One region of the Thermoanaerobacterium sp. RBIITD genome, then DNA from elsewhere that is predicted to be linked to it. Evidence: a T-box and tRNA genes for the amino acid it is inferred to sense, from the RefSeq annotation. Region 1 holds a T-box; the other regions hold tRNA genes.
What was found. A T-box is a leader RNA that pairs with one kind of tRNA and senses whether it is charged. The one in region 1 lies ahead of leuS (leucine--tRNA ligase), so its partner is inferred to be a tRNA-Leu.

Region 1 (3,155 bases):
GAAAAAAACAGTCGCTTTTGTATGTACAGGTAATTCATGTAGGAGCCAAATGGCAGAGGGATTTATGAAATATTATGGAAGTGAACTTTTTGAATCTTTTAGCGCTGGAACACACCCTGAAGAAGAAATAAATCCGAATGCCATTCTTGTTATGAAAGAAGCTGGCATTGACATAAGCATGCAATACCCGAAATTGTTAAAAGACATTCCGGATAAATTAGATGTTCTTATAACAATGGGTTGCAATGTTGAGTGCCCATATATTCCATGCAGATTGAGAGAAGACTGGGGACTCGATGATCCCAAAGGGAAGCCTATAGAAGAATTCCGAAAAACGAGAGATATAATAGAAGAAAAAGTAAAAGAACTAATACTAAAAGTAAAAAATAATGAAATATAGAATTTTATAAATTAGTTTTTTATATGCCCTAAGAGCAAATTAAAATATGTTCATATAAAAAAATAGTTCGGTTTATTTATATTCGCCGTACTATTTTTTATTACAGGGATTTTAATTTGTTTTTTGTACTACTTAAGACCAATCGGCTATACATATCGCCCGAAGAAATCTGAGGCTTTTTCGTGATCGATGGAACCTAGTTTTTGGAATTCGTAGGTTAGGCTTTTGTGAGAGGTTTATCTTTTGTACCTTTTTCAGGTTTTATTCAGAATTTTCATCTTATTTAGCTTTATCGCCTCTTGGTATTTTACCGCTGGACTTTTAATTTACTTGGTTAAGTGTAGATAAAGGAATAATATATAAAAAGCCGATTACCATAATGGAATGAAAAAATAAGTGTTATATTTGTATTATTTATATAATTGGAACTGGAGGTGTTATGAGGTTAATCATTACAAATTCTATGATTTTAATGATGTGTGATTAGCAGTCTTTGAATATATCGAATCTTGGTACAACCGAAGAAGGATTCATAGAGCTATTAATTACAAGACCCCCCCAAGAGGTTTATGAAACTGCTTTTCTAATGGCATAAAAAATTAAACTTTTTGTGTCTACTCTATTGACACAAGTCCATTATACAAGGTGCTCTGAAAATTAGGCACATCAATAAATTACAACCCCCAAAAATCAAGTGATAATTATGTTGCATTTACAATATTTTTGTAATAAAATACTATATAAGTATATATAGTAAATGCTATGATATGGAGTATTAGGATAAGATGTGTTAAAGAGAGCCTTTGGAAGGTGTGAAAAGGTACCATCGATGCTGAACTCGCCATTGAGCATACATACTGAAATATAAAGTATGTACGGTGACTGCCGTTATAGGATTTAAGTGGACTTATGTCAATAAGAGTGGTACCACGGAAGGTATAGTCTTTCGTCTCTTGAAGATGAAAGGCTTTTTTATTCTAAAAAATTGATAGGAGTGAGATTATGACATATTCCAGAGAGGTTGATAAAAAGTGGCAAAAAAAGTGGGAGGAAACGGAGTTATACAAATTTAATCCCAAAAATATTGATAAAAAGTTATACTGCCTTGAGATGTTTTCATACCCATCTGGTGCGAAATTACATGCAGGACACTGGTATAATTATGGACCAGCAGATTCTTGGGCAAGAATGAAAAGAATGCAAGGTTATGAAGTGTTTCATCCAATGGGATTTGATGCATTTGGACTTCCAGCTGAAAACTATGCGATAAAGACAGGAATACATCCAGAGGATTCGACACTTCAAAATATAAAGACAATGGAAAGACAATTAAAAGAGATGGGTGCGACATTTGACTGGGATTACGAAGTTGTAACATGCCTTCCAGAGTATTATAAATGGACACAGTGGGTCTTTCTTCAATTATACAAAAAAGGACTCGCATATAGAAAAAAAGCACCTGTAAATTGGTGTCCCAGCTGCAAAACTGTTCTTGCTAATGAACAGGTCGTCGAAGGCACATGCGAAAGATGCGGAAGTGAAGTAACAAAAAAAGATTTAACACAGTGGTTTTTGAAGATAACTGATTATGCCGAAGAGCTTTTAGAGAAGCTCGACGATCTTGATTGGCCTGAAAAGACAAAGATGATGCAAAGAAACTGGATAGGTAAATCTGATGGTGCTGAAATAGAATTTAAAGTTGATGGAAAAGAAATATCATTTAAAGTATTTACAACAAGAGCAGATACACTATATGGTGTAACATATGTTGTTTTGGCGCCTGAAAATGAAATAGTTGATGAAATTACGACAGAAAAATATAGAAGAAATGTCGAGGATTATAAAGAATATGCGAGAAAGCAGAGCGAAATAGAAAGGCTTTCAACGGAGAAAGAAAAAACCGGTGTATTCACAGGTGCCTATGCTATACATCCTATTACAGGTGAAAAAGTGCCGATATGGATAGCAGATTATGTCCTTGCAACATATGGTACAGGCTGTGTAATGGCTGTTCCCGCACATGATGAAAGGGACTATGAATTTGCTAAGAAATATGATTTGCCAATAAAGCGCGTTATAAAGGGTAATGGAGATATTGATGATAGCCTGCCATTTGTAGAATATGGTGAACTTATAGACAGCGGAGAATTTACCGGAACTAAATCAGAGGATGCAAGGATTAAAATAATTGAAAAGCTTGAGAAAGAGGGTAAAGGAAGTTTAAAAATAAACTATAGGTTAAGGGACTGGCTTGTATCAAGGCAAAGATATTGGGGTGCGCCGATACCTATTATCCACTGCGAGCAATGTGGATTAGTACCTGTTCCTGAAGAAGATTTGCCAGTATTGCTGCCATATAATGTAAAATTTACGCCTGATGGTGAATCACCACTTAAAAAGAGTGACGAGTTTATGAATACGACATGTCCTAAGTGCGGTGGCAAGGCGTTAAGGGATCCTGATACACTGGATACCTTTGTCGATTCATCATGGTACTTCTTGAGGTATCCTGACAATAAAAATGATAAAGAGCCATTTAATAAGAAGTTGATCGATAAAATGCTGCCTGTTGATAAATATATCGGTGGTGCTGAACATGCATGTATGCATCTCCTATATGCAAGGTTTGTAACAAAGGCTTTAAGAGACCTAGGATATCTTGACTTTGATGAACCATTTAAGTCTTTGGTACATCAGGGTATAATACTCGGCCCTGATGGAAATAAGATGAGTAAATCAAGAGGAAATACAATAT
Region 2 (3,155 bases), 1.6 Mb from region 1:
GCGCCACCTGAATTTGCCATCATTACAGCAAGGGTAAATCCTGTTACGGTTGCACCTGCAAGCATGCCAGCTACACCATTCACTCCTAAAAATATACCAACCAAAATAGGAGCTACTATAGCTATAAGAGCTGGTGCTACCATTTCCTTTTGTGCTGCTCTCGTGCAAATATCAACACATGCTGCATAATCTGGTTTTGCGGTACCCTCCATGAGGCCTTTTATTTCTCTAAATTGTCTTCTTACTTCAAAAACTATCTTCTGTGCCGCTCTACCAACAGCCTTCATTGTCATTGAAGAAAAGAGGAATGGAAGCATACCTCCAATAAATAAGCCTATTAATACTGGTGGATTAACTAATGTTAGATTAAATGAGAAATTTAATCCTTCCTTTTTGGCAATCAGCTCAACTTCATCTCTATACGCAGCAATTAATGCAAGTGCTGTTAATGCAGCAGATCCGATTGCAAATCCCTTGCCTGTTGCAGCTGTGGTATTTCCGAGAGAATCAAGTGCATCTGTGCGCTTTCTTACCTCTGGATCTAATTCAGTCATTTCAGCAATACCACCAGCATTATCTGCGACAGGGCCATATGCATCAGTAGCTAACGTGATTCCTAATGTACTAAGCATTCCAACTGCAGAAATACCAACACCGTATAAACCCAAATTAAAACTTGATGCACCACCAGCAAGGTAATAACTCGCAGCTATTGCTATTCCAACTATTATAACAGGAACCACTGTCGAAAACATTCCCAATGATAAACCACCTATTATAACTGTAGCAGGGCCAGTAAGAGCTGTTTCAGATAGTTCTTTTGTCGGTTTATATGTATCTGATGTAAAATACTCTGTAAAAAATCCTATTAATATACCTGCTATCAGTCCGCTTAATATAGCAAAGTAAACTCCAATGTGTTTGCTTCCCAATACGTTCTCAACCAAGAAATATGAGATAATTGCAATTAATATTGCACTTAGATACGTTCCATTTCGCAATGCAGAAAGAAGAACTTTTTGATCAACTTTCTCACCCGAGCGAACAAAAAAGGTACCTATAATCGAAGATAAAATACCTACCGCCGCCATTGTCATTGGTATAGTAACACCACTTAAGCCTAATCCCGCGGCAACAGCCAAAGCACTTGTAGATACTATTGACCCTACATATGATTCATATAAGTCTGCACCCATTCCAGCAACATCACCAACGTTATCACCGACATTATCTGCTATAACTGCAGGATTTCTCGGGTCATCTTCAGGAATGCCTGCTTCAACCTTACCTACTAAATCTGCACCTACGTCGGCAGCCTTTGTGTAAATTCCGCCACCAACACGGGCAAATAGCGCCATAGAACTTGCGCCCATTCCAAATGTCAGCATTGAGCTTGTAATATTTTGTATTTGTGCAGCTTGGTCTAAATTCCTAAAAAACCATTTCAAAATAAAAAACCATGCACTTAAATCAAAAAGTCCTAAACCAACTACTACGAAACCCATTACAGCACCGCTAGAAAACGCAACCCTTAAGCCACTGTTCAAACTGCTTTTTGCTGCATTTGTAGTTCTTGCATTAGCATATGTAGCAATTTTCATTCCAAAAAATCCGGATAAACCTGAGAAGAAACCACCAGTTAAAAATGCAAATGGAACGAAAGGATTTAAATAATTCAAGAAAGAAAGTGTTAAGAGAATTATAAACATAACAATAAAAAATAGTGCGACACCCGTATATTGCCTCTTTAGGTAAGCATTAGCACCTTCTCGTATAGCCGCGGCAACTTTTCTCATTTGTTCCGTACCTTCGTCTCTTTTGAGAACAGAATAAGCAAGGTAAGCAGCATACAATAGTGCAATTATTGAACCTAATGGAGCTAATAGTATTAGATTCATTATAAAAACCCCCTTATATTTGAAAAATTATATCAACTCTAATTATAGATGTTTTACTAAAAAAAAACAATAGATGAAAAAATTTTCATAAATAATGCAACATATTGATTTCCACTAGAGTTTATATATCTTTTATTTTATATAGTATAAAAAAGTACATTTAACAAGTTTTGTTTTAAACGTACTTTTTTGCATTTACATTAGCTAAAAACTCTATTGAATTTTCTCTCATCTTACTGATATTCCTTTCTTCAAATTTCGATCAGTAACCCTGTTTTAAAGGATATAAATATTGGAATATGTATTCATTGTTTTTTGGTGCGGATGAAGGAATTTGACCCCCCCACTAGATCCTAAGTCTAGCGTGTTTGCCAGTTCCACCACATCCGCATATTAAAATGGTGCGCCATCAGGGACTCGAACCCATGACCCGCTGATTAAGAGTTGGCAGAAGTACTTTTTAAGCATTTTTATCTATTATGTTAGCAAAATGTTAGCAAACAAAATTCCTGTTAAGCCTTAAATAAAAATATTTTGAGGTTTTAGAGCAGAATACATCTACACCCTCTTTCATAAAAAAAAGCACTTCCTAAATTATATACAGAAGTGCTTTTTTTCTTACGTACTATTTTTTAACAGGCCTGTATCATACTGCTTTATACAAATATTTGTCAAGGTCATTTTATATCATTAAATCATCGAAAAAATATTAGGAAATATTGCATAAGCTATAAAAAATGAAATAACTAAAATTAAAAAATAATAAAATATGTATTTCCGTTCTCTTTTCCTGTATATTTCTTGTATTTTCTCGTGAAAAATTAAACTAAATAGCAAGTCAGCGATAAAATATACAATTACTACAATAATAAAAGCTATTAAATATTTAAATATATTAAACACCACCCAGTATAGCTCTTAAATTATTAATTTTCCCCTTTATGTCATCAGCACCAACTATTTCAGTTACTAAAGCTATACACTTTGCCCCGTGTTTTTTTACTTCGTAGATATTATGTTCTTTTATTCCACCTATTGCAACAAATGGTATATCAATATTTTTAACAACAAAATCAAGGTACTCAAGCCCAACCGCATTACATACATCTTTCTTAGTCTTTGTAGGAAATATAGGGCCAACACCTATGTAATCAGCTCCATTTTTTACTGCACTTACGGCCTGTTCCGGTGAATGTGTTGAAAGCCCTATAATCATGTCATTCCCAACAAGTTCCCTTACTTTACTGATAGGCATAT
Region 3 (3,155 bases), 1.7 Mb from region 1:
TTAATTTTACTTATAATAATAAATAATAATTAAAAAAGGACAAATATATCTCTCAACATATTTTCCTAATGTTAATGTCAGTTGTATAATATTGTTAAAAGTTTTAGGAGGGGTTATTGCTTATGAAAAAATTTTTACTCATTTTATTAATTTCGTTATTACTTTTAAGCGGGTGTAAAAATAATAAAGGCAATAATATTAAAGATTCGATAAGCACTATCTCAAATGTATATACAGTTCAGGAAAATAAACATATATTTGTAAAATTGAACTCAGAAGGTAAGACTAAAAAATTTGATTTAACAGATTATGGAATAATGAAAGATTACAAAATTACAATGATTGCTGATGTAAAATCTGTATCTCTGTCATATGACAACAAATTCATATATGTTAATTTTAATTTACCTGAAGATACTGATAGTATAATAATTCAGGTTAATGATGGAAAGTTTATTAAATTTGGTGACAGATATGGAGGCGCGACTAATGGGGTTTGGTCTCCTAACCATGATGAATTAGCTTTTACATCCGGTACTATAGGTAAAGGTGGAGTATATTTATACGATGCTGAAAATAAAGTTTATAAAAATTTTCATGTTCCTTATTTTAATATTGTGAAAATTTTTTGGAATAGTGATGGTGATCACATTGCTTTTATAGGCGAAAAGAATAGTGATTTTGAACTATGTACTATTGATTTAAAAAATGGCAAATATTCAGTTCTCAATAAATTAAATCCCGAAGATATAAAATCATTTAGCGAGAAATCTATTATATGGAAGTAAAGGCAGGTTGCCCTGCCTTTTGCAATTATAGACTATTATTTACGTATAAAACACCTAATCCTTCTATAGATATACTTTTTATTTTTGCAATTAATGCTTGTTGATTATTATTTGATAGTCTTATACATCCATATGTTGGCCTCAAAGGATACCATATATCATTTGCATTTGTATCTGGATCTCCACCATGAATAAGAAAACCACTTCTACCATTATTAGCAGCTAACAGAGCATTACCACCAACTGGATCTAATTCTATTACAGGATTAGGTCCATATGTTTATGTTACACTAAAAGAAATTCAATAAAATTCACTTGTATCACCTTTTCTATACATTATATACAAAAATTATAAAGCAATTATAGAAAAAAAGTAAACTATGTGGCAAAGAAAATATGTGCGTTTTAGTTTATTTATAAAGCTTGCAATACAGAATAATATATATATATGTATTTAATTATATGTGTTTAATTTTTATGGAAGTAGAGTGAATGAAAAGTGAATGGTGATATTGATTTAAAAGAAGTCGGAATGCGTATAAGAGAAGAAAGAGAGCGAATAGGATTAACAAGAGAGCAGTTTGCAGAAGCGGTTGGAGTCTCTGCTATGTATATTGGACACATAAGAGCGTGCTCAACGTGTGATGAGCTTAAAGACATTTGTGCGGATTGCAAAAAGCCTTCATGTATCAGCTGATTATCTTTTATTCGGAAAGATGAAGTGGAAAATGAAAATAGCGAGTAAAAAGAGGACGTATTAATAGAGCTGCTTAATAAATGTACGGATAGAGAACGTAAAATTGCTGAAGAGGTTTTAAAACTTTTTGTAACGTATGTAAAATAGGTAAGATGCAATTGATATAGCATCTTATTTTTTTACTTACAGTTTCTTAACCGATACTTTTTCTCCGTAGTCTTATCCATAGATTTAACAAAAAATAAATTATTTGGGAATAAAAAAACAGTGAAAAGTATTTTTAATTTGGTATTTTATTTTCACTGCTAAATTTTGATGCTATAATAGAAAAGTGCATCGGATTATAAAAGAGAAAAGCCCCAAAAAACCGCATCGGATCAACGATTTTTCGAGGCGTTTATGGATTATTTCATTATACACAAATAACAAATATTTATGCAATTTTAGAAAAATAATTTTTGGTGCCGCTGGTCGGATTCGAACCGACACGTCCAGAGGACACTTGATTTTGAGTCAAGCAAGTCTGCCAATTCCATCACAGCGGCATATAAGGAAGTTTAAAAGACCTAATAAATATTAAATTATGTGTATAACCACATTATGCCATTAATTAGTGGATTTTGAGTCCAGCGCGTCTGCCAGTTTTACCACTTCGGCACGTCACATAAAATATATTAACATATTAAAAATGAAATTTCAATATCTAATTTACTGTAATTGTAATTATTCTGTGATAATGTCATATTGAATTTATTCTGATAAAATGTCATATATGAGAGAAGGAGATATTCAATATAACTCAAAAAGAAATAACTCGTCTTAGAGTTATCAATCAAACTATTGATAAAGTCATAATCATCAGAGAAGCTGCTGAGCTTCTGGGCTTCAGTGAACGCCAAGTAATTAGGTTAAAAGGAGGGGTTTTAAAAGATGGTCCTGCGTTCATAATTCATAAAAATAGAGGTAGGAAGCCTCAGCACGCTCTTTTGGATGAAATCAGAACTAGAATTGTTGAATTAAAGCAATCGAGGCTAATTTCATGCATTTTTCTGAGCTGCTTGAGGAACATGAAAATATTAAACTGAGTTATTCAACAATATATAGGGTCCTGACTCAAGAGGGTATTAAAAGCACTAAAAAACATCGTAAGCGTAAATCTCATCATCGAAGAAAGAGAAAACCTCAAAAGGGAATGCTGGTTCAGATTGATGCTTCTCCTCATGAGTATATCATAGGAGGTAAATCATTTACTCTTCATGAGGCAATAGATGATGCTACCGGTGAAATTCTTGCTCTTTTCTTCGCTCCAAACGAGTGTATGGAAGGGTATTTTGAAATTATAAGGCAAATAGTTAGCAAATATGTTGTCCCTATGAGTATATATTGTGACCGTCACTCTATTTTTGTCTCTCCTAATAGTGGTAAACTATCTATAGAAGTGCAATTAGAGGGAAAGACAGTTAATCTTACTCAGTTCGAAAGAGCCATGGGAGAGCTTGGAATCAATATTATTAAGGCCAATTCTCCACAAGTTAAAGGCCGCATTGAAAAGCTATGGGATACGCTTCAAAACAGGCTTCCTGTCGAGTTTAAGATTCATGGGATTGACACTATGGAAGCTGCTAATGCCTTTTTATCGCAATTTATTGTTGCTTATGATGAAAAGTTTG
Region 4 (3,155 bases), 430 kb from region 1:
GGACAAAGAGCTGGTAAAATTGGACGTAGCGCTAAAAGCTGGAGCTGATGCGGTTATGGACCTAAGCACAGGAGGCGATGTAAATGCAACTCGCAAGGAGATTGTACGGCATTGTGAGGTTCCAATAGGCACGGTGCCTTTGTATCAGGCGGCTGTAGTAGCTATGGAGAGGTATGGGAGTATTGTAAAAATGTCAGAGGAAGATATCTTTGAGGTCATAGAACAGCAGGCCAGGGATGGAGTCGACTTTATGACTGTACATTGTGGCCTGACGATGGATTCCCTAGAGAGCTTAAGGCAGCAGGGCAGAGTTATGGACGTGGTGAGCCGTGGTGGCTCATTTATAGTTGGTTGGATGCTGTATCATCAAAGAGAAAATCCTCTATTTGAGCATTTTGATAGACTGCTGGATATAGCGAAAGAGCACGATGTCACCCTGAGCCTTGGGGATGGATTGAGGCCTGGATGTATAGCGGACGCTACCGACAGGGGTCAGATACATGAACTCTTGATATTGGGGCAATTGGTCAAAAGATGCCGGGATGCGGGCGTACAGGTCATGATAGAAGGACCCGGCCATGTCCCTTTAGATCAGATAGAGGCCAACGTAAAATTGCAAAAGAGCTTGTGCGATGGTGCGCCTTTTTATGTGTTGGGGCCGCTGGTTACAGACATAGCACCTGGGTACGATCACATAGTGGCCGCTATAGGCGGGGCCATAGCGGCGTCCTGTGGAGCTGATTTCCTATGTTATGTGACACCTGCAGAGCATCTGGGCCTTCCGGATTTAAATGATGTAAAAGAAGGGGTAATAGCTTCCAAGATTGCGGCTCACGCCGCGGACGTGGTAAAAGGTATTAAAAAAGCCAAGGATAGGGATTTAGCCATGGCTATAGCTAGGAAAAAACTGGATTGGGAGGCGCAGGTACGGCTTTCCTTAGACCCGGAAAAGGCGTCAAGGTATCGTCAAAGTAAAAATATTTCTAATCAAAATACGTGTAGCATGTGCGGCAGGTTTTGCGCTATGAAAATTGTGAGCGAATACCTGGAGTGTGAAAATGTCTCTAAATGCTAGCTTAGTGTATAATTTTTGTAGTTGATAAAAAATAGAAAATAGGAAGGTACCAAAAAATACCTTCCTATAACATGAATCATCCGTTATACTGTTTATTTGAGAAACCAGAGCAAAAGGGTGTGATTACATGCTCGAATTAAGTTTAAATAAAAATAAATGAAAGATATATTATTCCTTCATCCATTATTAGTGGCGGTACATCTGTTTTAAAAAGTAAATAATGATACGGTTGTGTATCATCTATCCATTTTGCTTTATAGTAGCCATATTCAAATAGGTATCACTATGGATTTATATTCACGTGTTTCAATCGATAAAGAAAAAGAAGCAATAAAAAAATGGAAAAACCATTCCATTAATTTTTTGGTGCGGATGAAGGGATTTGAACCCCCACGTCAAAGACACTAGATCCTAAGTCTAGCGCGTCTGCCAGTTCCGCCACATCCGCATATTAAAATGGTACTCCATCAGGAACTCGAACCCGGGCCCCACTGATTAAGAATCTCAACAATGGTATTATAATTGATATTTTTTGAAATGTCAAGAGTATGCATTATCCTACAGCTATGTATTATTGATTTATGATAATGTCTTAGTATATCACATTTGATTATGTCTTTTAAATAAAACTGTTTTTTACAAGTATCTGATAATCTGATGTGTACATATTGCCATATTTTTTACACCTTATGCGTAATAAGTACATTTTCACCATATATACATGGTTCTAAAGGTTCTATATAGTCGTGCCTGATTACACTAAGTCTTGATAGGTTAACATTATTGATGCTTATTTGCTAATAAGTCTCAATTAAAAAGAAAGTTTTACCTCATCAGTTGAAAATAGCCGTATCTCATATGGATCAAAATAAACTACAATGGTCGTAAAAGTTTTGACATGTTGCACGAAAAGATATTACTGCTTGAAAAAAGCATAAAATCAACTAACTTTGGAAAGAGCCAAAGATATATTGACATTTATAACTAAATTTTAAAGATAACCTTTTAATAAAGTTTTTTATATTAATAAATGTCCAATATAAATTTACATATATTCTCACTAATGAAATATCACTATTTATTGTTTGAATATATTGTAAAAAGCCTCTTTCTTGGTTTACATATAACATTTCTCACCAAGAAAGAGGCTTTTTAATTTACAAAAATATTTTACTTATTTATTGCTTAAATATTCATGTATAGCAGCTGCCGCTTTTTTACCTGCACCCATAGCCAATATAACTGTAGCTGCACCTGTTACAGCATCACCACCGGCATATACTCCTCTACGACTAGTCTCCAATGTTTCCTCATTAACAATTATTCCGCCCCATTTTTGCTTTTCAAGCCCCTCTGTCGTCGATGTGATTAGTGGGTTTGGACTTTGACCTATGGCTATAATAACTGTATCTACATCTATTACATGCTCTGAACCTTTTTCAGGAACAGGTCTTTTCCTTCCTGATTCATCAGGTTCACCTAATACAATATTTATGCACTCGATGCCTTTTACATATCCATTATCATCTCCAATTATTCTCACAGGATTTGTCAAAAGCTTAAATATAATTCCTTCTTCTTTCGCATGGTGAATTTCTTCTAACCTTGCTGGCATTTCTTCTTCTGATCTTCTATATACGATATACACTTCATCTGCTCCCATGCGCTTAGCAGACCTTGCAGCATCCATTGCTACATTGCCGCCGCCTACGACAGCAACCTTTTTACCCACCTTAACAGGTGTAGGATGATTAGGAAAATCATAAGCTTTCATTAAATTAATTCTTGTCAAAAATTCATTTGAAGAGTATACACCATTTAAATTTTCACCTGGTATACCCATAAACTTTGGCAAACCAGCACCTGTGCCAATAAATACAGCTTCAAATCCCATATCAAAAAGGTCATCTATTGTGAGTATCTTCCCTATTACCATATTTGTCTCTATTTTGACGCCCATTCCTCTTAAGGAATCTATCTCTCTTTGTACAATCTCTTTAGGTAGCCTAAACTCAGGAATACCATACATGAGAACGCCACCAGGTGTATGAAATGCTTCAAAAATAGTTACATCATAACC

Region 2: it has a tRNA-Leu gene. The T-box ahead of leuS (leucine--tRNA ligase) is inferred to sense a tRNA for this amino acid. The anticodon was not compared.
Region 3: it has a tRNA-Leu gene. The T-box ahead of leuS (leucine--tRNA ligase) is inferred to sense a tRNA for this amino acid. The anticodon was not compared.
Region 4: it has a tRNA-Leu gene. The T-box ahead of leuS (leucine--tRNA ligase) is inferred to sense a tRNA for this amino acid. The anticodon was not compared.

Annotation. Positions count from the first base shown of each region.
Region 1 covers NZ_LT906662.1:874,235-877,389, reverse strand. Annotated here, with positions in the region: gene CPG45_RS04215 (arsenate reductase ArsC) at 1-400, shown strand, start outside; T-box leader at 1,154-1,357, shown strand; gene leuS (leucine--tRNA ligase) at 1,403-3,155, shown strand, end outside.
Region 2 covers NZ_LT906662.1:2,639,852-2,643,006, reverse strand. Annotated here, with positions in the region: gene CPG45_RS12735 (sodium-translocating pyrophosphatase) at 1-1,898, opposite strand, end outside; tRNA gene CPG45_RS12730 (tRNA-Leu) at 2,215-2,288, opposite strand; gene thiE (thiamine phosphate synthase) at 2,794-3,155, opposite strand, start outside.
Region 3 covers NZ_LT906662.1:2,530,537-2,533,691, forward strand. Annotated here, with positions in the region: gene CPG45_RS12160 (hypothetical protein) at 1-26, shown strand, start outside; gene CPG45_RS12165 (TolB family protein) at 123-788, shown strand; gene CPG45_RS17630 (helix-turn-helix domain-containing protein) at 1,288-1,485, shown strand; tRNA gene CPG45_RS12180 (tRNA-Leu) at 1,945-2,030, opposite strand; gene CPG45_RS17165 (ISNCY family transposase) at 2,525-3,155, shown strand, end outside.
Region 4 covers NZ_LT906662.1:447,400-450,554, forward strand. Annotated here, with positions in the region: gene thiC (phosphomethylpyrimidine synthase ThiC) at 1-1,075, shown strand, start outside; tRNA gene CPG45_RS02120 (tRNA-Leu) at 1,440-1,523, opposite strand; gene gltA (NADPH-dependent glutamate synthase) at 2,250-3,155, opposite strand, start outside.